DNA from 4 places in the Ancylobacter sp. TS-1 genome. Region 2 is predicted to be linked to each of the others. Evidence: predicted binding sites of a transcription regulator. Region 2 holds the regulator's gene; each other region holds the start of a gene.
The links. The regulator PhoB, encoded in region 2, activates phosphate uptake and scavenging genes when phosphate is short. The targets are predictions, from matches to a motif close to TGTCATNNANCTGTCAT.
Positions count from the first base shown of each region.

Region 1 (7,349 bases), 640 kb from region 2:
CAGCATTCCGGTTGGCATACCGAGGATCTGGTCGGGAAGTACCAGATCAGCCGCGAGGACTAGGACCGCTGGGCGGCCCGGTCGCAACAGCGCTTTTCCGCGGCGCAGGCCGCCGGCAAGTTCGACGACGAGATCGTCGGCTTGGAAATCAAGGGCCGGAAGGGGCCAGAGTCCTTCGCGCGCGACGAGCACAATCGCCCGGACGCGACAGTTGACTCCCTCGCGAAGCTTAAGCCGGCCTTCCGCAAGGAAGGAACGATTACAGCCGGCAATGCGCCCGGCCTGAACACGGGGGCGGCGGCGATGATCCTCGCCGAGCGCGGCTTCGCCGAAGCCAACGGCCTCACACCGGCGGCACGCCTTGTCGCCTATGGCGTCGGCGCCGTCGAGCCCGGCTTCTTTGGCATCGGCCCCGTGCCGGCGGTGCGCCAGGCGCTCGAACGCGCCGGCTGGTCAGTCGGCGACATCGAGTGCATCGAGATCAACGAAGCCTTCGCCGCCATCGCCCTCGCCGTCATCCGTGAACTCGGCCTTGTGGAGGACGTGGTCAACGTCGAAGGCGGCGCGATCGCGCACGGACATCCGATCGGAGCCACCGGTGCCGTCCTGACGACGCGGCTGCTTCACGCAATGAAGCGCGATGGACTGAGGCGCGGCGTCGTTACGCTCTGCATTGGCGGCGGCCAGGGGATCGCGCTGGCACTTGAGACCATGAACTGAGGCGGCAGGCCCGGCGAGATTACTCCGGTCCGTCGGCCCGCCGCACGTCTACCAGGCATGCGCTATCGCCCGCGCGCACTATCCAAATCTTCCGGTGACATAGGCGATCGTCCGTTCATCCCTCGGCTGGCTGAACAGCTCGGCCGTAGCACCATATTCCACCATAAGTCCGAGATGCATGAAGGCGGTGTAGTCCGAGATCCGGGCGGCTTGCTGCATATTGTGCGTGACGATAACGACCGTGTAGCGATCCCGGAATTCATCGATCAGATCCTCGATCTTGGCCGTAGCGATCGGGTCGAGTGCCGAGGTCGGCTCGTCGAGAAGCAGGATATCCGGTTCCGGTGCGAGCGCGCGCGCGATGCACAGACGCTGCTGCTGCCCGCCCGAAAGGCCATAGGCCGACGTCTTCAACCGGTCCTTGACCTCGTCCCACAGGGCAGCCTGCCGCAGTGCCCTTTCGACCCGCTCATCGAGAACCGATCGGCTTTTGATGCCACGGATCGTCAGGCCGGCGGCGACATTGTCATAGATGCTCTTTGGGAAAGGGTTTGGCTTCTGGAACACCATGCCGATGCGCAGGCGCACCAACATCGGGTCGACGTCACGCCCCACAATGTTCAACTGTTCAGGCAGCAGCAGGATCTCTCCCTCATAGCGATTGCCGGGATAGAGATCGTGCATGCGGTTGAAGCTTCGCAGCAGCGTGCTTTTTCCACATCCCGAGGGACCGATAAGGGCTGTCACCTTGGCGTTGGCGACCGGCAGCTGGACCGATTTCAGGGCGTGGAAGGTGCCGTAGTAGAAATCGAGATTGCGCACATCGATACGCAGGTCCGGTGCCGCGTCGAGGACGCGCGGAGCCGCCTCGACCTGTTTGATGAGATGAGTGGAATCATTGGGAGAAAGCCGATTCACCGCATGGCCCTTCTGAGTTTGTAGCGCAGCCAGATGGCGCCAGCGTTCATGAGCAGGGTCATCGCGAGCAGGATGAGACCCGTCGCCGCCGCGTTGATATGGAAGCCCGCCTGCGGCCGCGAGACCCAGTTGAACATCTGGATGGGCATCACGGTAAAGGGCGATCCCAGCCAATCGAAATTGATGAAGGGGAATTCGGTTCCCACCGGCGAAGGGGGCAGGAAGGCGATGAAGGTAAGCGCGCCGATCGTGATGATCGGCGCCGTTTCCCCGATCGCCCGCGACATGCCGACGATGGCGCCGGTGAGGATGCCGGGCCGCGCCGCAGGCAGGATGTAGCCCCCTACCGTCTGCCATTTATCAGCCCCAAGGGCGAAGGCGGCCTCCCGCACCTCCTGAGGGATAGATCGCACGGCCTCGCGTGTCGCGACGATGATGATGGGCAGGATCAGCAAGGCAAGCGTGAGGCCGGCGACAAAGATGGTCTGGCCGAGGCCAAACATCTGAATAAACAAGCCGAGCGCCAGCAACCCGTAAATGATGGAGGGGACGCCGGCGAGATTGGTGACGTTGATCTCGATCAGGTTGGTTATGAGGTTCTTGGGCGCGTATTCCTCGAGATATAGGCTGGCGGCCACGCCGAGCGGAACGGCGAGCGAAGCGGTGACGATCATGACCAGCACGCTGCCCACCCAGGCCGAGAGAATGCCGGCGTCGTTCGGGCGGCGGGAAGGAAAGCTGGTGAGAAAGTCGTAGTCGATGCGACCAAGACCATCCACCATGAAGTCGATGATCAGGGTCAGCAGGACCAGCATGGTCAAGCTGAGCACTGACAGGCCGAGCAGCGCAAACCGCTTTTCGGATCGGCGCGCGCGGCGGATGATCTCGGCTTCAGCCAATGGGGATAGGTCGGTCATCGTGCAGGGAGGCCTCAATAGACTTCGCGGTATTTACGCCGGAGCACGAAGGCAATGATGTTGAAGGTGAGGGTCATCAGGAACAGCGTCAGCCCGGCGGCGAAGATCGTCAGATAGGCGATCGAGTCGTGCGGCACATCGCCAAGGCTGATCTGCACGATGTAGGCCGTGATGGTGGCGGCGCCCTCCAGGGGATTGAGCGCGATCTTCGCCTGCTGTCCCGCAGCGATCGCGACCACCATCGTCTCGCCGACCGCGCGCGACATGCCGAGCATGTAGGCTGCGGTAATGCCCGAGAGGGCTCCCGGTATCACCATCTTCACGCCGGTCTGCATCCGCGTGTAGCCGAGCGCATACGCGCCCTCGCGCAGCGTGTTCGGCACCGCGCGCATCGCATCCTCACTGACTGAGACGATGTAGGGAAGAATCATGATTCCCATGACAACGCCGGGAACCAGAAGATTGAAGCCGGCAAGGCCGGGGATGAAGGTCTGGAACAGCGGCGTCAGGAAGAGCAGGGCGAAGTAGCCGAAGGCCACGGTGGGCACGCCGGCAATGAGCTCCAGAAACGGCTTGATGATTTCCCGCAAAGTCGGCGGGGCGAATTCACTGAGATAGATGGCGAGAATGGTTCCCGCCGGAATCGCGACCACCAGGGCGATGCCGGACGTCATCAGGGTCCCCGACACCAGGGTCATGATGCCGAAGTGCTTGTCCTGGAAAACGGGCGTCCACTGCGTGTCCGTCAGGAAGTCGACCATCGACACCTGAGCGAAGAAGCGCACGCTCTCGCTCACCAGAACATAGACGATACCCATGGTCACGAGCACGGAAACGAAAGCCGCTCCAAACATGATGGCGCGCATCGCCCGGTCGATCAGGCGACGGCGCGCCAGGAAGCGCGGGGAGACGAGAAGCGGCATCAGGGTCGTGGAGGCGGGCACTGTACCATTCCGGTTGTTGAGGGTACGGACCGGGAGCGTTCACCGCTCCCGGTCCGAGCGGCATCAATAGACGAGCTTTTCCTTGAGCAAATCCTCGACCGACACGCCGACCTTGGAGCCGGTGAAGCCGGTGCCGATCTCGCGCTTGGCGAAGCGCTCCTGGAAGGCTTTGAGCGCGGCTTCGGGCAGCGGCACGTAGCCGACTTCCTTGACCAGTTCGACGGCGTGCTTCGGGTCCTGGTAGAACTCGACGAACTTCGCGACTTCCGGCTTGGCCTCGGCCGCCTTCTTGCTCACATAGATGAAGATCGGGCGCGACAGTGGCTGGTACTTGCCGGTGCGGGCATTCTCGACGTTCGGCTCGACTGCAGGAGCGGAGTCATTGAGCTTGATCTTGACCGCCTTCAGCTTGTCGGCGTTTTCCTCGAAATAGGCGAGGCCGAAGAAGCCCAGCGCATTCGGGTCGCCGGCAACGCCCTGCACCAGCACGTTGTCGTCCTCGGAGGCCGTGAAGTCGCCACGGCTCGAGTGCTCCTTGCCGACGATGGCGGCGGTGAAATAGTCGTAGGTGCCGGAATCCACGCCGGCCCCGTACAGCACGAGCGGCTTGTCGGGGAAGCTGGAGCGCACCTGCTTCCAGTTGGTGATCTTGCCCTGGGCTTCCGGCTGCCAGATCGTCTTCAACTCGGCAACCGTCATCTCCGACGCCCAGTCATTGGACGGATGCACGATCACGGTGAGCGCATCGAGCGCCACCGGAAGCTCGATATACTCGACACCCGCTTCCTTGCAGGCCTTCTGCTCGGCTGCGGTGATCGGGCGCGAGGCATTGGAGATGTCGGTCTCGCCACGGCAGAATTTCTTGAAACCGCCGCCAGTTCCTGAAAGGCCGACTGTCACCTTGATGTTCGGATTAGCCTTCTGGAATTCCTCGGCCATCGCCTCGGTCACTGGAAAGACGGTCGAGGAGCCATCGGCCTGGACAACGGCCTGTGCGCTGGCGCCATGGAACGCGCCGCTGACCGCGAGCAGCGCGAGCGCGCCAGCCATGGTGATTGTCTTCATCGCTCACTCCCGTTTGAAGCTGAACCTAGGGAGGCCCCCCCCCCGATACGGCGCTGTCCTAGAGTTGCTCTGTTACAAGTGTGTGACAGAGCCGTCTCGGTTCTTAATTGCTCTGAATAGACGAATCTAAGTTCCGAACCTAAACGTTAACAAATCGCGGATTATCAATAGTTTATGTATTAAATATTTTTATATATAATATGAAAATCGACATTTAGGTTGATCAATAACATAAACATGCCGCAATACATCAGAATGGATCGCGGGTACGTGTTCGGCGAAATGCCTCCAATAACTGTATGAGGGACGCGGAACTTGGCAGCAGCCACCCCGTCGCCGCTGAATCTGCGAGATGATGTTCGCATTATACGTCGAAAATTCTCGACAAAAAGAAATGTCTTCCCGTGTCATGGGGGTGTCGCATATCACTTCTAACCATTCGTCGATCTATCCCGACGGATTGATTTTTAAGGGTGTTCCGATGCGCCGCTCCTCCCTTGCCCTGATTGCTGCAGCTCTGCTGATCCTCGTGTCGGGCGCGCGCGCCGACGAATTGAGTGGTGCGGGCTCGACCTTTGCCTATCCGATCATGTGGAAATGGTCGGAGGTCTATCGCCAATCCACCGGGACGATCGTTGCCTACCAGTCAATCGGCTCCTCCGGCGGCGTGAACCGGATCAGCAACAAGGCGACCGACTTTGGCGCCTCCGACAAGCCGCTGAAGCCGGAGGAACTTGAACGGCTTGGCCTCGGCCAGTTTCCGATCGTGTTCGGTGGCGTGGTGCCGGTCGTGAACATCGACGGCGTCGCGCCCGGCACGATGCGGTTTACGGGTGGCGTGCTGGCGGACATCTATATGGGCAAGATCACCAAATGGTCGGATCCCGCGCTCAAGGCACTCAACCCGGATCTTTCTTTGCCGGATAGCCTGATTGCCGTAATCCATCGCTCGGACGGGTCTGGAACCACCTTCAACTGGGTGTCCTACCTCTCCAAGACGAGCCCGGAATGGAAGCAGGAGCTCGGCGAGGGCAGTTCCGTCGCCTGGCCGGTCGGCAGTGGCGCGCGTGGCAATGAAGGTGTCTCCCTCGCCGTTCAGCGGACACCGAACGCGATCGGTTATGTCGAGTTCACCTATGTGACGCAGGCCAAGCTCACCTATGGCCTGGTGGAGAACCGTGCCGGCCATTTTATCGCCCCGAGCGCCGCCTCGTTCCAGGCCGCGGCGCTCGGCGTGGACTGGACGAAGACGCGCGATTTCTTCGCCACGATTAATGATTCCGAGGCTCCCGAGGCTTACCCGATCGCCGCCACCACTTTCGTTCTGATGTACAAGTCGCCAGCCAATCCCGCGCGCAACCGGACAGGCCTGGCCTTCTTCGACTTTGCGCTTGGCGCCGGCAGCGAATATGCATCGCAGCTCGGCTATGTTCCGCTGCCTGAGCCGCTGGTGCAGCAGGTGAAGAACTATTGGGCGGCGACGTTCAAGAGCGGAAGCTGACGCACGGAACAGGGACGGATAGATGCAAAGCCAGTCGAAGGATGTGAAGCGGCTCGTGTCGGACGATGCGGTCGAGATGTTCGACGTGCTGGCCCAGCCGACCCGCTTTGATGCCTTCCGCCTGCTGCTGCGCTATGCGCCCTTCGGGCTGAACGCCGGGGATGTCGCCCGCCTGCTGGCCGTGCCGCACAACACGATGTCGACCCATCTCGCCCAATTGGAGCGGGCAGGTCTGGTGGCGTCGCGCCGCGAGGGCCGGTCGATCATCTATGCCGCGAAGACGGGGAGGGCGGCGGCGGTTCTAGAGTTGCTGCTCAGTGAATTGCCGGCCCAGGCCGATGCGGGCGCCGGGTTTCCGCGCCTGCGTCCGGGGGAGCCGGCGGAGCGCCGCTACAATGTGCTGCTCGTCTGCTCGCACAATTCGGCGCGCTCGATCATGGCCGAGGCGGTGCTGAACCGCGAGGGGCGCGGACGTTTTCGCGCCTTCTCCGCCGGCAGCGTCCCGCGCGACACACCGCATCCCCTGGCGCTCGATCTGTTGCGTTCGCTCGGCTACACGACCGACGATCTGCGGTCCAAGAGCTGGGACGAGTTTGCCGGGCGCGCCGTCGAGCCGATGGACTTCGTGATCACTGTCTGCGACGCTGCCGCGGGCGAGAGCTGTCCACTTTTCCCCGGCCATCCCCTGACCGCGCATTGGGGTCTTTCCGACCCCGCCGCATCCGGCGGAACGGAGACAGAGTTGCGGGCGGCGTTCATCAGCACGTACCGGCAGATCGCGGCCCGCATGTCCGCCTTCGTCAACCTGCCGCTCGAGGCCCTCGACCTTGCCAGCTTGAAGGCTCGCCTCGGCGATATTTCGGTGATGGACGGCGCCACCGAGATGACACTGGCTGCACGTGCGGCCTGAATGCGACGAACTGTGATCTATTTTGTAGTCAAACCGTCACAGAACACAATTAGTGACGTGATCAGCGAATGTTGCTCGGGAGAGATGCATGTCACTGATCCGGCGTTTACTCAGAGTGTCCGGTCTTTCCATTACGTTGACGATGGCGGGAGTTGGCATTTCACATGCCGAATTCAAGCTTGATCCGCGCTTTACGGATACGAATGGCGACATGGTCGCCGATGCGCCCACGGATGCTGCCAAGCAGATCGATCCCGACACGCTGATCTTCGCTTATACACCGGTGGAGGACCCGGCCGTCTATGCCAAGGTGTGGCAGGAATTCCTAGACCACCTCGCCAAGACCACGGGTAAGAAGGTGCAGTTCTTTCCTG
Region 1 covers NZ_CP045144.1:3,620,323-3,627,671, forward strand. The annotation lists partial or broken gene GBB76_RS17020 (acetyl-CoA C-acyltransferase) at 1-720, shown strand, start outside; gene pstB (phosphate ABC transporter ATP-binding protein PstB) at 799-1,602, opposite strand; gene pstA (phosphate ABC transporter permease PstA) at 1,635-2,555, opposite strand; gene pstC (phosphate ABC transporter permease subunit PstC) at 2,570-3,499, opposite strand; gene GBB76_RS17040 (PstS family phosphate ABC transporter substrate-binding protein) at 3,563-4,564, opposite strand; gene pstS (phosphate ABC transporter substrate-binding protein PstS) at 5,046-6,065, shown strand; gene GBB76_RS17050 (metalloregulator ArsR/SmtB family transcription factor) at 6,088-6,975, shown strand; gene phnD (phosphate/phosphite/phosphonate ABC transporter substrate-binding protein) at 7,064-7,349, shown strand, end outside.
Region 1: a site for PhoB is predicted at 4,970-4,986, ahead of pstS (phosphate ABC transporter substrate-binding protein PstS). Genes of this name have one in related genera too.

Region 2 (7,349 bases):
CCTCAACGCGCCGATGGCCAGCCTGCCGATCGCGATCTACCAATATGCTGCCAGCCCCTTCGAGGACTGGGTCGCGCTCGCCTGGGCGGGTGCCCTCATCATCACCGTCGGGGTTCTGACCCTGAACATCCTTTCCCGCCTCGTCCTGGCGAAGATGAAGTGAGACGGACCATGAACTTCGCACCCGAAACGTCGATCGACATCGCCTCCGCCGTCAACCGCGCCACCGCGCCGTCGGCCGAGTCCAAGCTCAAGGTCGAGAAGCTCAATTTCTACTACGGCGACAACCACGCGCTGAAGAACATCAACTTCGAGATCCCCGAGAAGCGCGTTACCGCGATGATCGGGCCCTCGGGCTGCGGCAAGTCCACCCTGCTGCGCATCTTCAACCGCATGTATCAGCTCTATCCGGGCCAGCGCGCGGAAGGGAAGATCCTGTTCGACGGTCTCGACCTGCTCGGCAAGGATCTGGATTCGACCGTCGTGCGCTCGCGCATCGGCATGGTGTTCCAGAAGCCGACGCCGTTCCCGATGTCGATCTACGACAACATCGCCTTCGGCGTGAAGCTGCATGAGCGCCTGTCCAAGTCGCAGATGGACGAGCGCGTCGAGTGGTGCCTGCGCAAGGCCGCGATCTGGGAGGAGACCAAGGACCGTCTCCACACCTCGGCGCTCGGCATGTCGGGCGGCCAGCAGCAGCGCCTGTGCATCGCCCGCACCATCGCGGTGCGCCCGGAAGTGATCCTGCTCGACGAGCCCACCTCGGCGCTCGACCCGATCTCGACCTCGAAGATCGAGGACCTGATCGACGAGCTGAAGCAGGAATTCACCATCGTCATCGTGACGCACAACATGCAGCAGGCGGCCCGCTGCGCCGACATCACCTCGTTCTTCTATCTCGGCGAACTGATCGAAGTCGGTCCCTCCGCCGAAATCTTCACCAATCCGCGCGAGGCCCGCACCCGGGACTACATCACCGGCCGCTTCGGCTGAGCCAGCGACGAGAGAGGCTACCCCCATGACCGACCATATCGTCTCGTCGTTCGATACCGACCTCAAGGAACTCGGCCGCCGCGTCGTCGAGATGGGCGGGCAGTCCGAGCGCCTCGTCGCCGACTCCGTCCAGGCGCTGGTCAAGCGCGATTCCGAACTGGCCCAGAAGGTGATCGTGCTCGACGGCCCGGTCGACCTGCTCCAGCGCGAGATCGAGGAAAAGGCGGTTCTCACCATCGCCCGCCGCCAGCCGCTGGCCGGCGACCTGCGCGAGATCGTCGCCGCGATGCGCATCGCCAACGACCTCGAGCGCATTGGCGACCTCGCCAAGAACACCGCCAAGCGCGTGCTGGCGCTCACCGGCGAGTTCCACCCGCAGAAGCTGGTGCGCGGCGTGGAGCACATGTCGGGCATCGTGCTCGAGCAGCTCAAGATGGTGCTGGATTCCTATGCCAGCCGCGACGCGGCCCGCGCGCTCGACGTCTGGCAGCGCGACGGCGAGGTCGACGTGCTCTACACCTCGCTGTTCCGCGAACTCCTCACCTACATGATGGAGGATCCGCGCAACATCTCGCTGTGCACGCACCTGCTGTTCTGCGCCAAGAACATCGAGCGCATCGGCGACCACGCCACCAACATCGCCGAGACGGTGCATTACCTGACCACCGGCCAGCTGCTCACCGAGGAGCGGCCGAAGCAGGACACCAGCAGCCTGACCAGCGTGGCCTTCCCGGCCTGAGGCCCGTCCCGGGACGAACCCCGGGGCGACGAGCGATCGGATAGCAGACCATGCCCACCAATATTCTGATCGTGGAGGATGAGGAGCCCCTCACCCTCCTGCTCCGCTACAATCTGGAATCGGAAGGCTACGCGGTCGACAGCGTCGGCCGCGGCGACGAGGCGGAGACCCGCCTGCGCGAGAGCGTGCCGGACCTGCTCATCCTCGACTGGATGCTGCCCGGCCTCTCCGGCATCGAGCTGTGCCGGCGCCTGCGGGCCCGGCCCGAGACCGAGCGCATGCCGATCCTCATGCTCACCGCGCGCGGCGAGGAGACCGAGCGCGTGCGCGGCCTCGCCACCGGCGCCGACGACTATGTGGTGAAGCCCTTCTCCGTGCCCGAGCTGGTGGCCCGGGTGCGGGCGCTGCTGCGCCGGGCCAAGCCCGAGCACATCTCGACCCTGCTGCGTGCCGGCGACATCGAACTGGACCGCGAGACCAAGCGCGTGCATCGCGCCGGCCGTGAACTTCATCTCGGCCCCACCGAGTTCCGGCTGCTGGAGTTCCTCATGCAGTCGCCGGGCCGCGTCTATTCGCGCGAGCAGCTTCTCGACGGCGTGTGGGGGCAGGACGTCTATATCGACGAGCGCACCGTGGACGTGCATGTCGGCCGACTGCGCAAGGCGCTCAACCGCCCGCGCCAGCCCGACCCGATCCGCACCGTGCGCGGCTCCGGCTATTCCTTCAACGAGATGTTCGCCCGCGCGCATTGAGCGGGGCGACGATGCCGGGCCGCCACCGTCGCCCAAGCTACCGTCGCCCCGGACGGTCAGGCGCGGGTGATCGACAGCCCGCCATCGACCAGATGGGCGGTGCCCGAGACGAAGGAAGAGTCGTCCGAGGCGAGGTAGAGCACCGAGCGTGCCAGTTCCTCCGGTTTGGCGACCCTCTTCAGCGCATGCAGGCCGGTGACGAAAGCCTGCGCTTCCGGCGTGTCGTTGGCCTCGCGGAACATGTCGGTCTCCACCGCGCCGGGCAGGATCGCGTTCACCCGGATAGCCTGCGGCCCGAACTCGGCGGCCAGCGCCTGGGTGAGGCCGATCAGCCCGGATTTGGAGGCGGCATAGGCGGCGAGGCCGGGAAACGCCGCCGTGTAGCCGACGAAGGTCGAGGTGAAGATCACCGAGCCGCCGCCGGTCTTCAGCATCTCGCCGATCTGATGCTTGGCGCCGAGGAAGGAGCCGGTGAGGTTCACCGCCAGCGTGTCCTCCCACCCCTTGGCCGAGACGCCGGTGCTGGGGCCCTTTTCGCCGAGCGTGCCGGCATTGTTGACGGCGATGTCGAGCCGGCCGAACCGCTCCACCGCCAGGGCCGCCAGCGCGCGGTCATAGTCCTCGTCGCGCACGTCGCCGGCGAGCACCGCCGCCGTGCCGCCGGCCGCGACGATCTCCGCCGCCAGCGCGTCGAGCTCGGCCTGCCGCCGGGCACCCAGCACCAGCTTCGCCCCCTCGCGGGCGAACAGCACCGCCGTCGCCCGGCCGATGCCGGCACTGGCGCCGGCGATCAGTGCCACCTTTCCATCAAGACGTCCCATCTATGTCTCCTCGCAATGTCCAAGACCGCCCATGGCGGCGCGTCGGCGAGTAGTATGGTGATAACGTCGTGTTCGGATTAGCCTGCAAACGGCGGAAATCGTGTCCGGAGAAACCGAACGATGAAACTCGACGGCATTGCCGCCTTCGTCGCCATCGCCGAGGCGGGCTCGATCAGCGAGGCGGCCCGCCGGCTGCGGCTGGCGAAGTCCGTGGTGAGCGACCGGCTGGCGCAGCTCGAACGGCAGCTCGGCGCAAGGCTGGTGCATCGCTCGACACGCCGCCTGACGCTGACCGAGGACGGTCTCGTTTTTCTGGAGCTGGCGTCGCAGTCCCTACGCGGTCTCGAGGAGGCGGCCGCCACGCTCGCCGAGCGGCGCGGGACGCTTTCCGGCCCGCTGCGCCTCTCGGCGCCGGTGTCGCTGACCGCCCTTCATCTCGGCCCCGCGCTCTACCCGTTCCTGCGCCGCCATCCGCAGATCGACCTGACCATCGAGCTGGACGACCGCGTCGTCGATGCGCAGGCCGAGGGCTATGATGGCGTTGTGCGACACGATCCGATGCGCGACAGCCCGCTGACCGCCTGGATTCTCGCGCGCAGCCGGCGCGTGCTGGTCGCCTCGCCCGACTATGTCGAGCGCAACGGGGCGCCGGGCAATCTCGCGGAACTCGAGGACCATCGCGGCATCTTCTACACCCATCGCGGCATCGCCGACTGGCGCTTCGAGGTGGGGGAGAAGGCCGTGCAGGTGCGCGGCCGGCCGGGGCTGCGGGTCAACAACGGCGTGGTGATGCGCGACGCCGCCATCGCCGGGCTCGGCATCACGCTGCTGCCGCTGTTCATCGCCGGGCCGGACATCCGGGCGGGTACGCTCAGGGTGGTCGATGTCGGCGCCGAACCGGAAGCCGAGTTCATCTATGTCGCGCATCCCGAGGGGCGCCGCCCCTCGACCAAGCTGCGCGCTCTGGCCGACTGCCTGCGCGAGGCTTTCGGCGATCCGCCCTATTGGGAAGCCGGACTCTAGGCCGGCCCGCAACGGTCCGCCTGCGGGGAACCGAGCCCGGCGGTGTTATTCCGCCGGCCGGTTGTCGCCCTTCCTCGGCCAGTTGTGCGAGAGCACGAAGTCGGCGATGCGCGGGGCGATCTCGGCGCGGAAGCGCGAGCCGTTGAACACGCCGTAATGGCCGACCGTCGGCTGGAGATAATGCGCCTTCTTGTCGTCGGGCAGGTTCGAGCACAGCCGGTGCGCCGCCCGCGTCTGGCCGACGCCGGAGATGTCGTCATTCTCGCCCTCGACGGTCAGCAGCGCGACGTTGCGGATCTTCGAGGGATCGACCTTCTCGCCGCGATGGGTCATCTGGCCCTTCGGCAGCGACTGGTCGATGAACACGGTCTGCAGCGTTTGCAGATAATATTCCGCCGGCAGGTCCATGACCGAGAGATACTCGTCGTAGAACTCCCGGTGCTTGGCGGCGGAATCGCCGTCGCCCTTCACCAGATGGCCGAACATGTCGGCATGGGCGCGCAGATGGCGCTCCAGATTCATCGACATGAAGCCGTGCAGTTGCAGGAAGCCGGGATAGACCTGCCGCATGACGCCGGCATTCGGCCACGGCACGGTGGTGATCACGTTGCGGCGGAACCAGTCGATCTCGCGGCCATGGGCGAAGATGTTCACCGCCGTCGGGCTCTCGCGCGTGTCGATCGGCCCGCCCATCAGCACCATGGAGGCGGGCACGCTCGGGTCGTCCATCGCCTCCATCCGCGCGACGGCGGCCAACACCGGCACCGCCGGCTGGCAGACCGCCAGCGCGTGGACCCCGCCGCCGAGGTGGCGGAAGATCTCGATCAGATAGTCGATATAGTCGTCAAGGTCGAAGCGGCCCTCGGCCATCGGCACGTTGCGGGCGTCTTCCCAGTCGGTGACATAGATGTCGTGGGTGGGCAGCAGCGTCTGCACCGTGCCGCGCAGCAGCGTCGCGTAATGGCCGGAGAGCGGGGCGACGACCAGCATGCGCGGCTGCGGGCGGCGCGGCGCGTGCGGAAAGTCGCGCTTGAAATGCAGCAGCCGGCAGAAGGGCCGCTGCCACACCGTCTCGATCTCGACGGGAACATGGGTGGCGCCCACCACCGTCTCGGTGATGCCCCAGTCCGGCTTGCCGTAACGCCGCGTCGTGCGCTCGAACATCTCGAACGAGGCCGACATGGTCTTGCCGAAGCCGGTATGGGACAGCGGGTTGGCCGGGTTGCGGTAGAACAGCCGGCCGGCATCGGCCATCACGCGCAGCGGGTCGAGCGCGGCATGGCCCATCTCGAACATCCAGTAAAGCGGCTTGGAAAGCGACGAGGCCGTATCGATCGCCGCTGCGGGCGCTGCCACCGCCTCGGCCGCGTCGGGCACGTCTCCGAATACGCCGATCGCCATGAATACCTCCTGTGTCGGCCCCGTCGCGCATCTCCTCGCCGGGCCCGCTCTTCTTGTGCGTTGCAGCATAGATAGGCTCTTTCGCGGCGCCGTCAACGAGGACGCGCTCTCGCCCTCCGGTCGCCTCTGCGGCTATAGAGGGTCGGATGGCGCCGTTCCGGCGCCGGGGACGGGGCAGGTTCATGTCGCTCTCGCTCGACCATCCCATCGGCGAACGCTTCTTCGGGCTGCGGCTCGATACCCTCATCCGCCTGCGTTGGCTGGCGATTTCGGGCCAGACCCTGGCCATCGTGGTCGTCCAGTGGCTGTTCGGCCTGCCGCTGCCGATCGGCGCCTGCCTCGCCGTCGTCGCCCTGTCGGCCTGGCTGAACCTCGCCCTGCGATTGCGCAATCCGGGCGCGCGGCGGCTCTCCGACGCCGAAGCGGCGTGGCTTCTGGCCTATGACATCCTCCAGCTCGCCGCCCTCCTGTTCCTCACCGGCGGCCTAGCCAATCCCTTCGCCCTGCTCTTCCTCGCCCCCGTCCTGATCTCGGCGACGGCGCTGTCGCCGCGCACGACGGTGCTGCTCGGCATGCTGGCGGCGGTGTGCGCGGCGCTGGTCGGGCTCTGGCAGATGCCGCTGCCCTGGGCGGCCGACGGCGTGATCGGGGCGCCGCCGGAACTGCCGCCGATCTATCTGGCGGCGATCTGGCTGGCGCTCGCCATCGCCATCGCCTTCATCGGCGTCCATGCCTGGCGGGTGGCGGAGGAGACGCGCGAATTGTCGGAGGCGCTGGCCGCCACCGAGCTTGTGCTGGCGCGCGAGCAGCACCTCTCGGCGCTCGACGGGCTGGCCGCCGCCGCCGCCCATGAACTCGGCACCCCGCTCGCCACCATCACCGTCGTGGCCAAGGAGCTCGCCCGCTCGCTGCCGCCCGACAGCGCGCTGAGCGACGACATCAGGCTGGTCAGCGAGCAGGCCGATCGCTGCCGCGCCATCCTGCGCACGCTCACCTCGCTCGGTGCCGGAGACGCCCCCTTCGACCGCATGCCGATCTCCCACATCATCGAGGATGTGGTGGCGCCGCACCGCAATTTCGGCATCGCCATCGAGGTGACGCTGCCGACCCGCAACGACGACGAGCCGATCATCGCGCGCAATCCGGGCCTTCTCTACGGCCTCGGCAACATCGTCGAGAACGCCGTCGACTTCGCCCAGGAGCGGGTCAGCATCGTCGCCAACTGGACCGAGCTCGACGTCTCCATCACCGTCACCGATGACGGCCCCGGCTTCCCGCCCGAGCTGGTGGACAGCATCGGCGCGCCCTATGTCACCAGCCGTGGCCGCAACCGCTGGCGGCGGGGCGTGGACGCGGAGGGCGAGGAGGTGGAGGAGGGGCTCGGGCTTGGCGTCTTCATCGCCAAGACCCTGCTGGAGCGTTCCGGCGCCGAGCTTGCCTTCGTCAATCGCCCCCCGCCGGCCCATGGCGCCATGGTAAGCGTGCGCTGGCTGCGGCGGGTGATCGACATCTCCGGCGAGCGCGGGGTGCGGGAGGACGACTCCGCCCCGGCGTGAGCCGTCGGCTGCGACGTTTTGCGCTTGCCGCGCGCGGGGTATAAACTCGCCCAAAAGTCGAACG
Region 2 covers NZ_CP045144.1:2,981,895-2,989,243, forward strand. The annotation lists gene pstA (phosphate ABC transporter permease PstA) at 1-163, shown strand, start outside; gene pstB (phosphate ABC transporter ATP-binding protein PstB) at 172-993, shown strand; gene phoU (phosphate signaling complex protein PhoU) at 1,019-1,732, shown strand; gene phoB (phosphate regulon transcriptional regulator PhoB) at 1,783-2,484, shown strand; gene GBB76_RS14040 (SDR family oxidoreductase) at 2,541-3,305, opposite strand; gene GBB76_RS14045 (LysR family transcriptional regulator) at 3,426-4,328, shown strand; gene GBB76_RS14050 (polyhydroxyalkanoate depolymerase) at 4,374-5,729, opposite strand; gene GBB76_RS14055 (ActS/PrrB/RegB family redox-sensitive histidine kinase) at 5,912-7,285, shown strand.

Region 3 (7,349 bases), 710 kb from region 2:
TGGTCGTGTTCGTCTCCGACCATGGCGACATGCTCGGCGAGCGCGGCCTGTGGTTCAAGATGAACTTCCTCGAGGGCTCGGCGCGCGTGCCGCTGATGATCGCCGCCCCCGGCCTGCCGGCGGGGCGCGTCGACCGGCCGGTGTCGACGCTCGACGTGCTGCCGACGCTGGCCGACCTCGCCGCGCTCGATCTCTCCGGCGTCATGCCGTGGACGGATGGCGAAAGCCTGGTGCCGACCGCCACGGGCGGGCCGCCGCGCGGGCCAGTGCCGATGGAATATGCAGCGGAAGGCTCCTACGCGCCGCTCGTCGCCCTGCGCGACGGGCCGTGGAAGCTCGTCCTGTGCGAACTCGACCCACCGATCCTCACCCATCTCGACGACGACCCGCACGAGCGGGTCAACCGCGCGGACGACCCCGCCTGCGCGGAGGTGCTGGCCGGAATGATGGCGACCATGCGCGCGCGCTGGGACCTGCGGCGCTTCGATGCCGAGGTGCGGGCGAGCCAGGCCCGACGCCACGTCGTCTACGCGGCGCTGCGCAACGGCGCCTATTACCCCTGGGACTTCCAGCCGCTCCAGAAGGCGTCCGAGCGCTACATGCGCAACCACATGGACCTGAACGTGCTGGAAGAGAACCAGCGCTTTCCGCGCGGCGAGTAGCCCGTCCAGACGCGCGACGAATTGCTGCCATCACATCAATTCGCTTCACATGGCGCCCATGGCCTGTAGACCCTTCCCCGCGCCGACGCCCGGTGACATCCGACGGCCGTGAGGGGACCGAATGCTGCAATCGCTGACCATCATCGTCGCCTGCCTCGTGCTCGGGGAAGCGGCGCGGCTCGTCACCGGCGCGCCGCTTCCGGGGCCGGTCATCGGCATGGTGCTGCTGCTGGCGCTGCTGGTCCTGCGGCGCGGCCCCGCCCCGGAAATGCAGCAGACCTGCCAGGGACTGTTGCGGAACATGGCGCTGTTCTACGTGCCGGCCAGCGTCGGGCTGGTCAACGAGCTGCCGCGCCTGATCGCGCAGGCCGGGCCGATCGCCGCCGCCATTCTCGGTTCGACCGTGCTGGGGATGATCGCCACGGCGCTCACCATGCGCTTCCTGAGCCGGAGCGAGCCGTCGTGAGCGTGCCGGCCGCCTCCACCCTGTCCGCCATCAGCACCTCCCCGCTGTTCGGCCTCGGCCTGACGCTCGGCGTCTATGTCGGCGCGAGCTGGCTTCAGCGCCGCTGCGGCGGCATCGCGTTGCTCAATCCGGTGCTGGTGTCGGTGACGGTGATCGTGCTGCTGCTGAGCCTCGGCGGCATCGCCTATGCGGACTATCTGCGCGGCGCCCAGTATGTCGGCGTCTTCGTCGGGCCGGCGACGGTCGCCCTCGCTTTGCCGCTCTTCGACAATCTCGGCTCGATCCGGCGCTCGGCGCGGGCGATCCTGCCGGCCATCGCCATCGGCACGCTGACCACCTCGCTGAGCGCGCTGGCGATCGGCCATCTGCTCGGCGCGTCGCGGGAGGTCTCGCTCTCCCTCGCCGTCCATTCGGCGACGACCCCGATCGCCATGGGCATCACCGAGGAGGTCGGCGGCGTGCCGGCGCTGGCGGCGGCCTTCACCCTGCTCACCGGCCTTTCCGGCGTGCTGCTGCACGGCCCGGTGATGCGGCTGGCGCGGGTGAAGGACTGGCGCGCCCGCGGGCTCGCCGTCGGCACCATCGCCCACGGCCTCGGCACCGCCCGCATGCTCCAGATCAACGAGACCGCCGGCGCCTATGCCGGCATGGCGATCGGCATCGCCGCGCTGCTGACCTCGATGATCGTGCCGCTGGTGGCGAGCTTCTGGCCCGGCTGACCGCCGGAGCGCCTCGCGTCAGGCAAACACGTAAAAAAGCATAGCGATATCAGCGGGTCTTCGCGAAACTTATCCAGTTCGGGATATTGCCCGACGAACATCCGGCTGCGATAAATATTCGCCCAGGACGCGGCTGGAATTGCTTGAGCTGACGACCGCCTGACTATCGAGAAACGCGTGCGGATACCAATCCGTCACGGGTTTCCGCTACGTTCGGTCGCGACCGACTGTTCCGCCTGCCTGGATTTGCGGTCACCGGGGGCCGGTGACACCTCGACAGGAGGCGTCTCTTGCAGCAGTCAGTCATTCACGATCATCCTGAGAGGGTCCGCTATCCCCTCATGGAACAGCCGCTCGTCGGCTTCCTTCTGGCCGTCATGGCCGGTTCCATGAACGCGTGGACGCTTCCCAACGCGCAAACCTTCGCCACCGTCCAGTCCGGCAATGTGGTGCAGAGCGGCTTCTGGCTCGCCCAGGGCGAGTTCGAGAAGTTCACCTTCCCCTTCCTCTCGGTGATCGCCTTCGGCCTCGGCTCCGCCTTCTGCGGCATCCTGATGACCACAGCGCTGCGCAAGGGGCGCGTCTTCACGCCCTTCGTCCTGTTCCTGCAGGCGATCATGCTACTGGTTCTCTGGTACCTGGCGCACGACAAGGTCGCCGACCCGGCGGCCGCGATCGACCCGCACTACATCGCCTATGCGATCAGCTTCGTCGCCGGCATGCAGGGCAACGCCTTCCACAAGAGCCACGGCATGCTCTACGGCAACGTCGCCGTGACCTTCGTCGTGCAGATGGCGTTCAACTTTCTCATTCAGGGGCTGTTCCGGCGCGACGGGATCAATGGCGAGCCCAACCTCTACTGGTCCGGCCTGTTCTTCCTGGTCCTGCTCGGCTTCGCCGCCGGCGGCGGCATCGGCTTCCTGATCGGCGACTATGTGCTGAACAGCGGCGCCATCCTGCTGCCGGCCGCCATCGCCGGCCTGCTCGGCATCCTCGCCCTGAGGGAGCGCAAGACCCCCGGCGCAGTCGATCCCTCCGCCGGCGGCCAGTTCGCCTGACCGGCGCGCCCGCCCGGCCTTCCGGGCGGGTGCCACGACCGCCGCCGGCCGCCGGCCGGCGCGCCACGACCGCCTGCGGCGACGCTTCCATCCATTTCAACCAGGAACACTGCGATGACAGACCTGAAACAGCCGATCGTGGGCAGCAAGGGCGCCGACATCGTCGGGCCGCGCAACCCGGACGTCGAGGCGCAGAACCCGGATATCCTGATTCCGCCGCTGACCGACCATGGCGGCATCCCGAACCTCAAATTCCCCTTCGCCATGGCGCATAACCGCCTCGAGGACGGCGGCTGGGCGCGCGAGGTCACCCAGCGCGAAATGGGCTCCCTCAAGGAGCTTGCCATCGTCAACATGCGCCTGCCGGCCGGTGTGGTGCGCGAGATGCACTGGCACAAGGAGGCCGAGTGGGCCTATGTGCTCAAGGGCCGGGTGCGCTTCTACCTGATCGACGACGAGCGCCAGACGCTGGTCGAGGACCTCGAACCCGGCGACCTCTGGCTCGCCCCGGCCGGCTTCCCGCACGCGATCCAGGGCCTCGAGGAAGGCACCGAGTTCGTGCTCGTCTTCAATGACGGCAATTTCTCGGAGAACCAGACCCTTCTCGTCACCGAGCTTTTCGCGCACACCCCGCGCGAGGTGCTGGCGAAGAATTTCGGCGTGCCGGTCGAGGCCTTCGACGGCATCCCCGCCGAGGAGAAATACATCTTCCGCCAGCCGGTGCCGCCGCCGATCGAGCAGGTCCGCGCCGAGCTTGGCGCCGTGACCTTCACCGACAAATACGTGTTCCGCGCCTCGAAGGTCGCCCCGACCCCCTATCCCGGCGGCGCCACCACCGTCGTCGATTCGAAGACGTTCGAAGTGACCAACCTCGCCGCGCTGTTCATCGACCTCGAACCGGGCGGCATGCGCGAGATCCACTGGCACCCCGACGCCGACGAGATCCAGTACTACATCAGCGGCAAGGCCCGCATGACCGTGTTCGACGCGGTCGACAATGCCCGCACCTTCGACTTCGTGGCCGGCGATGTCGGCTATGTCCCGAAGACGCTCGCCCACTACATCGAGAACACCGGCGACGAGCCGGTGCGGGTGCTGAACGTGTTCCACACCGGCGTGTACCGCGACGTCTCGCTCAACAACTGGCTGGCCCTGACGCCGAAGCATCTGGTCAAGGGCCATCTGGACGTCGGCGATCCGCTGATGTCCTCGCTGCGCGCCACCCGCCAGGCCGTCGTCAAGGGCTGACCGGCGGGCGGGGGCGCGGCTGCCCCCGTCATCGGCCCCGTAAACGCAGGACGGCGGCGACCGGGACACCGGCGCCGCCGTCACCTATTCGATGCCGTCACCTATTGGACCCCGGCGACGCTCGCGCGCCGCCGGCCCGCAGGTCAGCCCAGCAGCGGATCCGGGTTCAGGTCGTGCAGCGGAACGTCGGCGATGCCCCAGCTGCGGGTCACGACGTGGATATGCACGTCATCGGCGCCGTTCTTCTTGAGGATGCCGACGATCTTGGCATCGCTCGCCGGGTCGGGCGCGTGCACCCACAGCAGCAGGCCGCCATTCAGCAGCTGGTCGCGGACGACATTGGCATGCTTGCGGCCGAAGGTCCGGGCCAGAAGCAGCCCGACCGCGCCGCCGGCTGCCGTGCTGCCCACCGTCAGCGCCAGCGTCGGGATCAACGCCGCGCCGCCGGTGCCGATGACGGCCGCCGCGCCGATGCCGGCGAGCAGGGCCGGCGCGCCGACGACGGCGGCAAGGCCCTCATGGCGCGTGTCGCTGGAGACGAAGGCCGCGCGCGGCGCATCGCCGCTTTCCGCCAGCTCCTCGACGGTCTTGCCGCTGAGGCGGGCGGCATGGGCGAGCAGGCTCATATCCTCCTGCGTCAGCCCGGCCTCGATCAGCTCATCCACCGCGGCATTGAGCGAGGCCTCGTCGGCGAAGACGGCAACCGCCTCGCGCTCCTCATAGGCATAGTTGCCCGATTCCTGTTCCGCGACCCCAGCAGCCATGTCGGCACCTTTCTTGGATTGGCAGTTTCCTCGGGGGCAGTTTAGAGGCCCGCCACAACAGCGCACAAGATGCCCCGGCACCCGGGCCCGGCGGCAAAAGGACCGACCCGGCCGCCGCCGTCCACATGCGGGCCGCCGGACCGGCCGGTCCCGTCACGCAAGTGTCGCATAGCGCTCCTAATAATATGTCGATATGTCCCGACGTATTGCTATAAAGGTGTCCCGATGCGCCGTCTCCTTCCCCTGATCGCTGCCGCCCTGCTGGTCCTGACGGCGGGCGCCCGCGCCGACGAACTCAGCGGCGCAGGCTCCACCTTCGCCTATCCCATCATCTGGAAATGGGCGCAGGCCTATCGCGAGGCCAGCGGCACCCTTGTGGAGTACCAGTCGGTCGGCTCCTCCGCCGGCGTGAGTCGGCTCCGCGACAAGGCCGTCGATTTCGGCGCCTCCGACAAGCCGCTGAAGCCCGAGGACCTCGAACGCCTCGGGCTCGGCCAGTTCCCCATCGTGTTCGGCGGCGTGGTGCCGGTCGTCAACCTCGCCGGCATCGCGCCGGGCACGATGCGGTTCACCGGCAGCGTGCTTGCGGACATCTACATGGGAAAGATCACCCGATGGTCGGATCCCGCGATCCGGGCGCTCAACCCGGACCTTGCCCTGCCCGACAGCCTGATCGCCGTCATCCATCGCTCGGACGGCTCGGGCACCACCTTCAACTGGGTGTCCTATCTCTCCAAGACGAGCGCGGAATGGAAGCGGACGCTGGGCGAGGGAAGCGCCGTCGCCTGGCCGGTGGGCAGCGGCGCGCGCGGCAATGAGGGCGTGGCGACCGAGGTGCAGCGGACGCCGAACGCCATCGGCTATGTCGAGTTCACCTATGTGACGCAGGCCAGGCTCACCTATGGCCTGGTCCAGAACCGCGCGGGCCGGTTCATCGCCCCGAGCGCGGCCTCGTTCCAGGCCGCCGCGCTCGGCGTGGACTGGACGCAGACGCGCGATTTCTACGCCACCATCAACGATTCCCCGGTGCCCGAGGCCTATCCGATCGCCGCCACCACCTTCATTCTTCTGTACAAGGCCCCGGCGGATGCCGCGCGCAACCGCCTCGCCTTGTCCTTCTTCGGCTTTGCGCTGGGAGAGGGCAGCGACTATGCATCGCGGCTGGGCTATGTGCCGCTGCCGGCGCCGCTGGTGCAGCAGGTGAAGGACTACTGGGCGACGACGTTCAGGCACGGAAGCTGACGCGGGAAACGGAAACGGCACGATGCAGGGCGAGGCAGGACGCGATCAGCCGGTGGATGTGAAGCGCCTCCTGTCGGACGAGGCGGTCGGTATCTTCGACGCACTGGCGCAGCCGACGCGCCTCGACGCCTTCCGCCTCCTGCTGCGCTACGCCCCCTTCGGGCTGCCGGCCGGAGATGTCGCCCGCCTGCTGGCCGTGCCGCACAACACCATGTCGACCCATCTCTCCCATCTGGAGCGGGCGGGCCTGCTGGTCTCCCGCCGCGAAGGGCGCTCGATCATCTACGCGGCGACGCCGGGGCGGACGGAATCGGTCCTGCATCTGCTGCTCGGGGAACTGCCGGCGCCGGCCGACCGGGGCGCGGGCTTCCCGCGCCTGCGGCCGGGCGAGCCGGCGGAACGCTCCTACAATGTGCTGCTGGTCTGCTCGCACAATTCGGCCCGCTCGATCATGGCCGAGGCGGTGCTGAACCGCGAGGGGCGCGGGCGCTTCCGCGCCTTCTCCGCCGGCAGCATCCCGCGCGGGGTGCCGCATCCGCTGGCGCTCGATCTGCTGCGCTCGCTCGGCTACACGACCGAGGATCTGCGCTCCAAGAGCTGGAACGAGTTCGCCGGCGGGGCCGTCGAGCCGATGGATTTCGTGATCACCGTCTGCGACGCCGCCGCCGGCGAGAGCTGCCCGCATTTTCCCGGCCATCCGCTGACGGCGCATTGGGGGCTGCCCGACCCCGCCGCTGGCGGCGGAACCGACGACGAATTGCGGGTGGCGTTCGTGCGCACCTACCGGCAGATCGCCGCGCGCATGTCCGCCTTCGTCAACCTGCCGCTGGAGACCCTCGATCTCGCCAGCCTGAAGGCGCGGCTGGGCGACATCGCGGTGATGGAAGGCGCCACCGAGATGACGCTGGCCGCGCGGGCGGCCTGACGGCGCGCTGCCAGCGAACGGTGTCTTGCCGCTTGATTTATGTCCACCTGTCGGCTATCGTCGACATATGGACACGGATAACGCCCTTTCCGCCTTCGCGGCGCTGTCGCAGCCGACCCGGCTCGACGTCTTCCGCCTGCTCGTCGCCCATGAGCCCGAGGGCCTGCCGGCGGGTGAGGTCGCGCGACGGCTCGACGTGCCGCACAACACGCTCTCCACCCATCTCGGCATTCTCGCCCGCGCCGAGCTGATCGCGCCCGAGCGC
Region 3 covers NZ_CP045144.1:3,687,722-3,695,070, reverse strand. The annotation lists gene betC (choline-sulfatase) at 1-662, shown strand, start outside; gene GBB76_RS17415 (CidA/LrgA family protein) at 784-1,128, shown strand; gene GBB76_RS17410 (LrgB family protein) at 1,125-1,847, shown strand; gene GBB76_RS17405 (YoaK family protein) at 2,189-2,905, shown strand; gene GBB76_RS17400 (cupin domain-containing protein) at 3,020-4,153, shown strand; gene GBB76_RS17395 (hypothetical protein) at 4,297-4,917, opposite strand; gene pstS (phosphate ABC transporter substrate-binding protein PstS) at 5,143-6,159, shown strand; gene GBB76_RS17385 (helix-turn-helix domain-containing protein) at 6,182-7,084, shown strand; gene GBB76_RS17380 (helix-turn-helix transcriptional regulator) at 7,152-7,349, shown strand, end outside.
Region 3: a site for PhoB is predicted at 5,069-5,085, ahead of pstS (phosphate ABC transporter substrate-binding protein PstS). Genes of this name have one in related genera too.

Region 4 (7,349 bases), 650 kb from region 2:
GTCGCCGGCGGAATAGGCCAGCGGAAATCCCTTGTGCGGGCAGACGGTCGAAAACCCGACAATGTCGCCCTCAGGCCCGGCGCCGCCCGGTACGGGCGTGCCGAGCTTCAGCAGGACGCCCGGCGCATCCTCGTCGGGATAGGCGACATCCAGCGGCTCATTGGTCGTGAGGTCCTTGACGTTGGCCAGCCGGTTCGCCGGGTATTTGACCAGCGCGGCTGCCGCTTCGGCCGCCTTGGCCTGCGCCGGCAGCACGGTTGCTGCGGCCGCTCCGGCGGTCATTACGCCGGCACCCGTCAGAAACTGGCGGCGGCCGGCATCTACGAGGCTTTGGCACCTCTTCATATTCGCTCCCTCCCATCATGCAGTGTCCGCGTGCGGAAGACAGCGCTTTGCAGGAGGTGGGCCAGTTTAGAATAGCGATAAAATTCAGCGGCTTACGTTTAGCCGTCAGGCGGTTGCCGACGCCCCGTGTTCGGCAATCCGAACATGCTGCGCTGCCGTTGGTTCGGACTTTCGAACAGCAGGCTGCGCCCTACGGCTCGGCACCCAGACCGAGCCGGCGCATCTTCTCCCACAGCGTGGTGCGCCCGATGCCGAGCAGCCGCGCCGCTGCGCTGATCTCGCCCTGCGTGCTGGCGAGCGCACGCAGGATGTGCCGCTTCTCGGCATCAAGGCGCGCCTCCTCCAGCGAGCCGAGCTGAGGGGCGCCCACGGGGCCGCCCGCGGCCTGCTCGGGAAACAGGTCGCCCGGCATGATCCAGGGGCCCATGCCGAGCGCCATGGCACGCTCCATGCGGTTGCGCAGCTCGCGAATATTGCCGGGCCAGGAATGGGCAAGCGCGGCTTCCTCGGCGAGGGCGCTGATGCCGTTGGCCTGGGTCGCCAACCGGCCCGAGAGTTCGGCGAAGACCCGTTCCATCAGCCAGGGAATGTCCTCCCGCCGCTCCCGCAACGACGGCATGCGCACCGTGACGACATTGATCCGGTAGTACAGATCCTCGCGGAAGCTGCCTGCGGCCACACGGCGGGGAAGATCGGCGTTGGTGGCGGTGACGAGCCGGCCGTTGAACCGCAGCGGCCGTTCGCCACCGACGCGGGTGAAAGTCCGATCCTCGATCAGGCGCAACAGCTTTGCCTGCAGTTCCGGCCGCAATTCGCCGATCTCGTCGAGAAACAGGACGCCCGATCCGGTGCGCTCGGCATAGCCGAGATGGCGTTGCGCGGCGCCGGTGAAGGCGCCCTTCTCGTGACCGAACAGCTCGCTTTCCAGCAGGTCGGCGGGAATGGCGGCACAGTTCACCGCCATGAAGGGCTCGTTTGCGGCATCGGACATCGTGTGGAGGAAATGGGCGGCGACATCCTTGCCGGTGCCGGTTTCGCCGGTGATCAGCACGCTGGAGCCGACACGGGCGACGCGCCGCAGAAGCCTTTCGACCTCGCGGATCGCCGGCGAGATGCCCAGAACCGCACCGTCGGCCTCAAGCGGCGGATGCACGAGATCGCCCAGGCGCGCCAGGAAGTCGTCCATTTCGAACGGCTTGGTGACATAGTCGGCGGCGCCCGCGCGCATCAACCGGACGGCCTGGTCGATATCGCCATGGCCAGTGATGAACAGGAAGGGCGGCGCATTGGCGCGACGCCCGGCTTCGCGGAACACCGCTTCCCCGGTCACGTCGGGAAGCCGGATGTCGCAGATGATCGCCCTGAAGCGCTGGTCGGCGATTTCCCCCAGCGCGTCCTGCCCAGCCTGCCACCATTTGACGGCCATGCCTTCGAGCGTCAGTCGCTGCACCAGACTTTCGCCCATGATGGGATCGTCTTCGACCAGGCCGATCAGAACGGGATCAGGCGACATGGGCGAACTCCTCGTCGCGCTCGAAGGGAATTGATACGCGCACGCAGGTGCCCGCAGTCTCAGGATAGGCGACCGCGATGGTGGCGCCGAGTTCATGCAGCAGCCGGTGCGTCATCCAAAGCCCGAGGCCCGCCCCGTCACGCAGGGGGCGGGCGCCAGCGGTGCCGGTGAGAAGCGCGGCTGCCTCGAGCGGCAGGCCCGGGCCGCAATCGCGGACCTCGACGACGAGCCCGTCCCCGCAGCTTGCCGCCGAAAGCGCGACGACGGATCCCGCCGGAGCTGCTGCGACGGCATTGAGCAGAAGATTCAGGATCGCCTGCCGCATCGGCGTGCTCGGCAGCGGAACGCTGCCCTCCAGCGCGTTGCCGATGGTGACACTGACTTCACGCCGGCGGGCTTCCGGAGCGATGAGGAGCCCAAGATCCTCGATGTCTGTCGCCATCAGGTCGCGCCGGCTGCCATCGGTGCGGTAGAGCGCAAGGGTCGTGCGCACCACGTCGCGAATGCCGACCAGTCCGCGCTCAAGCAGCCCCACCGAGCCGACACGGACACTCTCGATATGGCCATGGCTCTTGACGGTAGCGAGCGCATTGAATAGTCCGCCGAGCGGATTGTTGATCTCATGGGCGAGGGCCGAGGCCAGCCGACCGAGGCTGCCGAGGCGCTCTTCCTCGGCGAGCCGCTTGGACAGTTCCTGCCGCTCCGCCGTCGACTGCACGAGCGCGTTGTAAGCCTGGAAGAGGCGGCCGAATTCGCCCTGGCTGGCGGCGACGATCTCCGGCGCGATGGGCGCGACATCGGTCTCGCGCGCGCTGCCCAGATGGTCCGACAGAATGCGGATCGGCCGCATCATGCGTGCTACCAGCAACCAGCCGGCCGCCGCCAGCAGGAGGGTCAGGAACCCGTTGGTAAGAACGAGCGTGGTCAGGACGCCTCGCCGCTCGATCGCCAGATGGCGCGTATCGAAGCTCGCATAGATCGTCCCCACCTTCCGGCCGGGATAGGAAAGTTCGCGCTGGGCATAGGCCTGATCGGCGCCGGAGTCGAAGCGGAAGGTTCCCTGACCCGTGGCGTCGACAATCGAGGTCGCCACGGCCTTGCCGACCGGATGAAGCCGCGGATCGGAAGCAGCGATCACCCGATCATCGGCGTTGGCGACGATCGTCTCCGCCGGCCGCAGGCTCTTGTTGAGCTGTTGCGCCCGTTCGATCGCGTCGAAGACCTCCCAGACATCGTCACGCAGGATGGAGGGAGCGATCGCCGAAGACAGGCCGTCCAGATAGCTCTGGGCGAGCTCGCGCAGGTGACGCTCCTGGGATTGGTCCAGGCGCGACAGCACGCGCTCGGAAAGCACGACGCCGACAAGAACCATGAGGGCGGCGACGGCGAGCGGCACCTTCACTGTCACGGGCCAGGCGCGCGGGTTGAGGCGGGAGAGCATTTGCTAGCCCGCCAATGCGACGATGGCGGCTTTGGCCGCGATCGGATCAAAAAGGCTGGCGTCCTCGCGCACGAACCCATCGAGCCGCAGCATGGCGAGGATGGCGCGTCCATCTTCGTCCATCGACATGTTCAGCAAGGCGGCGGAAAGCCGTTCGAGGCGCTCACGATCAACGGGGATCCGAGGGGCGGCAATCGGAGGGAAGGCGAGCCATTCGGATCGCCGGAGGATGCGGGTGCGGGCGGTGAGTTCAGGCTCCAGCTCGGCGACCACTTGATAGACATAGCCATCCACCGATCCAGACGTCGCAAGCCCCGATGCAACCGCGCGAATGACGTTCCGGTGGCCATAGGTGAAGAAGGTCCGCTCGAAAAACGTCTCGGGCCGGAGATGCGCCTGCGCCAGGGCGGCGCGCGTGACCAGAAAGCCGGAATTCGAATCCGGATCCGAGAAGGCATGCACGTCGCCCCTGAGATCGGGGAGGCCTTCCGCCCGGCGATCGGCATCGACGATCAGATAAGACTGATAGAGGGGCTTGCCGCGCCATTGCGGCAGGGCCACGAGCTGAAGCTCGGACTCGTGCATGACATAGGGGTAGCCGCAGATCCACGCCGCGTCGATCTGTCTCGAAATAAGGAGAGCAACGATCTCCTGATAGGTGCGGCGGGTAATCAGATTAATTGGCGTGCCGGTCGTTCGGGCAAGATATGTTTGCAGGCGACCAAGCAATTCGAGATCCGATGTGAGAAAAACCGGCGTCAATCCGAATCGTATTTCTGATGATATTGCTTGAGACGGCCGGTTCAAAACCGTAGTCGTCGCCGCACAGGAGAGTATAGACACCATGAAGACGCGCCTGTCCAATCCAACGATCGTGTCTCTTGGCATGACGTTTCCTGTTTATAGTTATTCTTGTTCCAGTCACGCTACTCTGTTTTGGCGCCAACGGAAATAGACGGACCGATCACATGAAACGGCATGGCCCACCGGGCTCCCCGCTGGTTCGCGAATGTCACCGGACTGTCATTCCCGGCTGGTACGGCGCAATGGCTTTGCAGAACGAAACTGCTGACGCCCGCGCCGGGCACATCAACATCGAGGGGTCTTCGGTATGAGAGTCGGCATTAACGGCATGGGACGGATCGGGCGGCTGGCGCTGCGGGCAGCGATGGGCGCGGCCGAGCGGCAGGCCAGCGATCCGCGCGCCGGCAACCGGCTCGACATTGTTCATTTCAACGAGATCAAGGGCGGTGCTGCGGCGACTGCGCATCTCATTGAGTTCGACAGCGTGCAGGGCCGCTGGCGCGCGCCAGTCGAGGCCGTCGGCGACGATGCCGTCATGATCGACGGGAAGCGCATTTCCTTCTCCGCCCATGCCGCGCCGGCGGATATTCCGTGGGGCGACCTTGGCGTCGATGTCGTGCTGGAATGCACCGGCAAGTTCCTCACCCCGGCCGTCCTTCACGGCCATTTTGAGCGTGGCGCCAAGCGGGTCATCGTCGCAGCGCCGGTGAAGGACCCTTCGGTTCTCAATGTTGTCGTTGGCGTGAACGAGCCTCTGTATGAGCCGGCGATGCACCCCATCGTGACGGCGGCGTCCTGCACGACCAACTGTCTCGCCCCGGTGGTGAAGGTGGTGCATGAGGCGATCGGTATCCGCCACGGCCAGATCACCACGATCCACAACCCCACCAACACCAATGTGGTGGTCGACGCCCCACATAAGGACCTGCGCCGCGCCCGCTCCGCCATGCTGTCGCTGCAGCCGACCACCACGGGCAGCGCCACCGCCATCGCGCTGATCTATCCTGAGCTGAAGGGCAAACTGAACGGCCATGCGGTGCGCGCGCCTGTCCTCAACGCCTCGCTCACCGATGCGGTGTTCGAGATGAAGCGCGCGACGACGATCGAGGAAGTAAATGAGCTTTTCCGCTCAGCCGCACAGGGGCCGCTTGCCGGCATTCTCGGCTTCGAGCCGCGCCCGCTGGTCTCGGCCGACTATGCCCGCGACACCCGGTCCTCCATCGTCGACGGCCTCTCGACCATGGTCACCGACGAGACGCTGCTGAAGGTTTATGCCTGGTATGACAACGAGATGGGCTATGCCTGTCGCATGGTCGACCTCGCTTGCCACATGCACAAGGTGGGGATCTGAACATGGTGGGAGCATCGGCGAACGGGTTGCGCAACTACGCCATTGTGACGGCGGCCTATTGGGGGTTCACGCTGACCGACGGCGCCCTGCGCATGCTGGTGCTGTTCACCTTCTTCCAGCTCGGCTATTCGCCCTTCACCTTGGCCTTCCTGTTCCTGCTCTATGAGGCGGCCGGCATCGGCGCCAATTTCATCGGCGGATGGCTGGCGGCGCGCTACGGCATCACCCGCATGCTCACCGTCGGACTGGTGACGCAGATCGCCGGCTTCCTGCTGCTCTCCGCCGCCTCGCCCGAATGGGGCAGCACGCTGCTCGTCACCTGGGTGCTGCTGGCGCAGGGCGTGTGCGGCGTCGCCAAGGACCTTACCAAGACCGCGTCCAAATCGGCGATCAAGATCACCGAATCGCAGGCCGGCGGCGAGGCCGAGGGCCGGCTGTTCAAATGGGTGGCCTGGTTCACCGGCTCGAAGAACGCGATGAAGGGTGTCGGCTTCTTCCTCGGCGGGCTGCTGCTGCAGGCGGTCGGTTTCCGCTACGGGCTGTGGCTGATGGCGGGGGCGCTCTTCCTCGTCATGCTTGGCGTTGTGTCTTCGCTGCCGGCGATGATGGGTAAGGCGAAGGCGAGCCGCAGCGCCCGCGAACTCTTCGCGAAGTCCAAGGGGATCAATCTGCTGGCGGCGGCACGCGTGGCGTTGTTCGGCGCGCGCGACGTGTGGTTCGTCGTCGGCGTGCCGGTGTTTCTCTATGCCAATGGCTGGACCTTCACCATGGTCGGCGCCTTCCTCGCGCTCTGGACCATCGGCTACGGGCTGGTGCAGGCGGGCGCGCCCGCGCTGGTGGCGCGCAGTGCCGATGGCCTCTCGCGCGAGGTGCCGGCGGCGCGCGGGTGGTCGCTGGCGCTCGCCATCGTTCCGGCGCTGATCGCCGCCGCACTAGCGCTGGCGCCGCCCGATCCGACCCTCGTGCTGGTGGTCGGGCTCGGCGTATTCGGTGTCGCCTTCGCGGTGAACTCCTCCGTCCACTCCTATCTCGTGCTCGCCTATGCGGGCTCGGAGAAGGCGGCGGAGGATGTCGGCTTCTACTATGCCGCCAATGCGGCGGGGCGGTTCCTCGGCATTCTTGCTTCCGGCTTTCTCTACCAGTCCGGCGGCATCTACGCCTGCCTCATCGGCTCGGCGCTGATGCTGTTCATCTGCTGGGTCGTCACACTGGCGCTGCCGACGCGGGCGGATTCGTTGAAATCGACAGTTCGAGTCGCCTGAGGAGGCCTGCCCGTGGGAGCAGATATCAGCAATGTTCCGGTGGAGCCGAATAAACGGGTCACGCCGTTCGGCGGCGCGGAAAACTCCAGCTTCAAGCGGTCCAGTTTTCGGGGATCAGATCAAACTCTCTCCCGACCCTCAACCCGTCAAGGAAAAGGGGGGTGATACTCTCACTCTCCAACGGGCGCTGTTGCTCGATGTTCGGCCACCCCGTTTGACCCGAATGGGGAGCTATGCGAAGCGGCCAGTTGGCAGTCATTTGCAGCGGTCATCGGCTTCCTGAACTGAACCTGAATCTCGGTGCAGATGGATGGCATCGTGCGGCCGACCGTTTGACTTAGCCGCCACCACCATTGGTACTCCTCCAACGCACGCAGCGGGCCACCGGAGATGAAACGAAATCCCCGCACTCCGACGGGCTCCAGCTTCGTCAATTCCTTGAAAAGTCTCAGGAACTTCTGGGTCGAGAAAGACTGGACGTGGCCGCGGATCTTGCCGGGGGGGAAATAGCGGTCCCAGGTCGGCTGCGCCACCTCGCGAACCTTGTGGATGCCGTGCGGAAAGGCCGGGACACCGGCAAACAGGTAGCCGCCCGGCCGGGTGATGCGCTCCAGGGTGCGGATCGGCGTTTCC
Region 4 covers NZ_CP045144.1:3,635,920-3,643,268, forward strand. The annotation lists gene GBB76_RS17090 (arsenate reductase (azurin) small subunit) at 1-345, opposite strand, end outside; gene GBB76_RS17095 (sigma-54 dependent transcriptional regulator) at 536-1,858, opposite strand; gene GBB76_RS17100 (sensor histidine kinase) at 1,848-3,260, opposite strand; gene GBB76_RS17105 (PhnD/SsuA/transferrin family substrate-binding protein) at 3,303-4,061, opposite strand; gene GBB76_RS17110 (ArsJ-associated glyceraldehyde-3-phosphate dehydrogenase) at 4,411-5,454, shown strand; gene arsJ (organoarsenical effux MFS transporter ArsJ) at 5,457-6,716, shown strand; gene GBB76_RS17120 (bifunctional 2-polyprenyl-6-hydroxyphenol methylase/3-demethylubiquinol 3-O-methyltransferase UbiG) at 6,887-7,349, opposite strand, start outside.
Region 4: a site for PhoB is predicted at 4,310-4,326, ahead of GBB76_RS17110 (ArsJ-associated glyceraldehyde-3-phosphate dehydrogenase). Genes of this name have one in related genera too.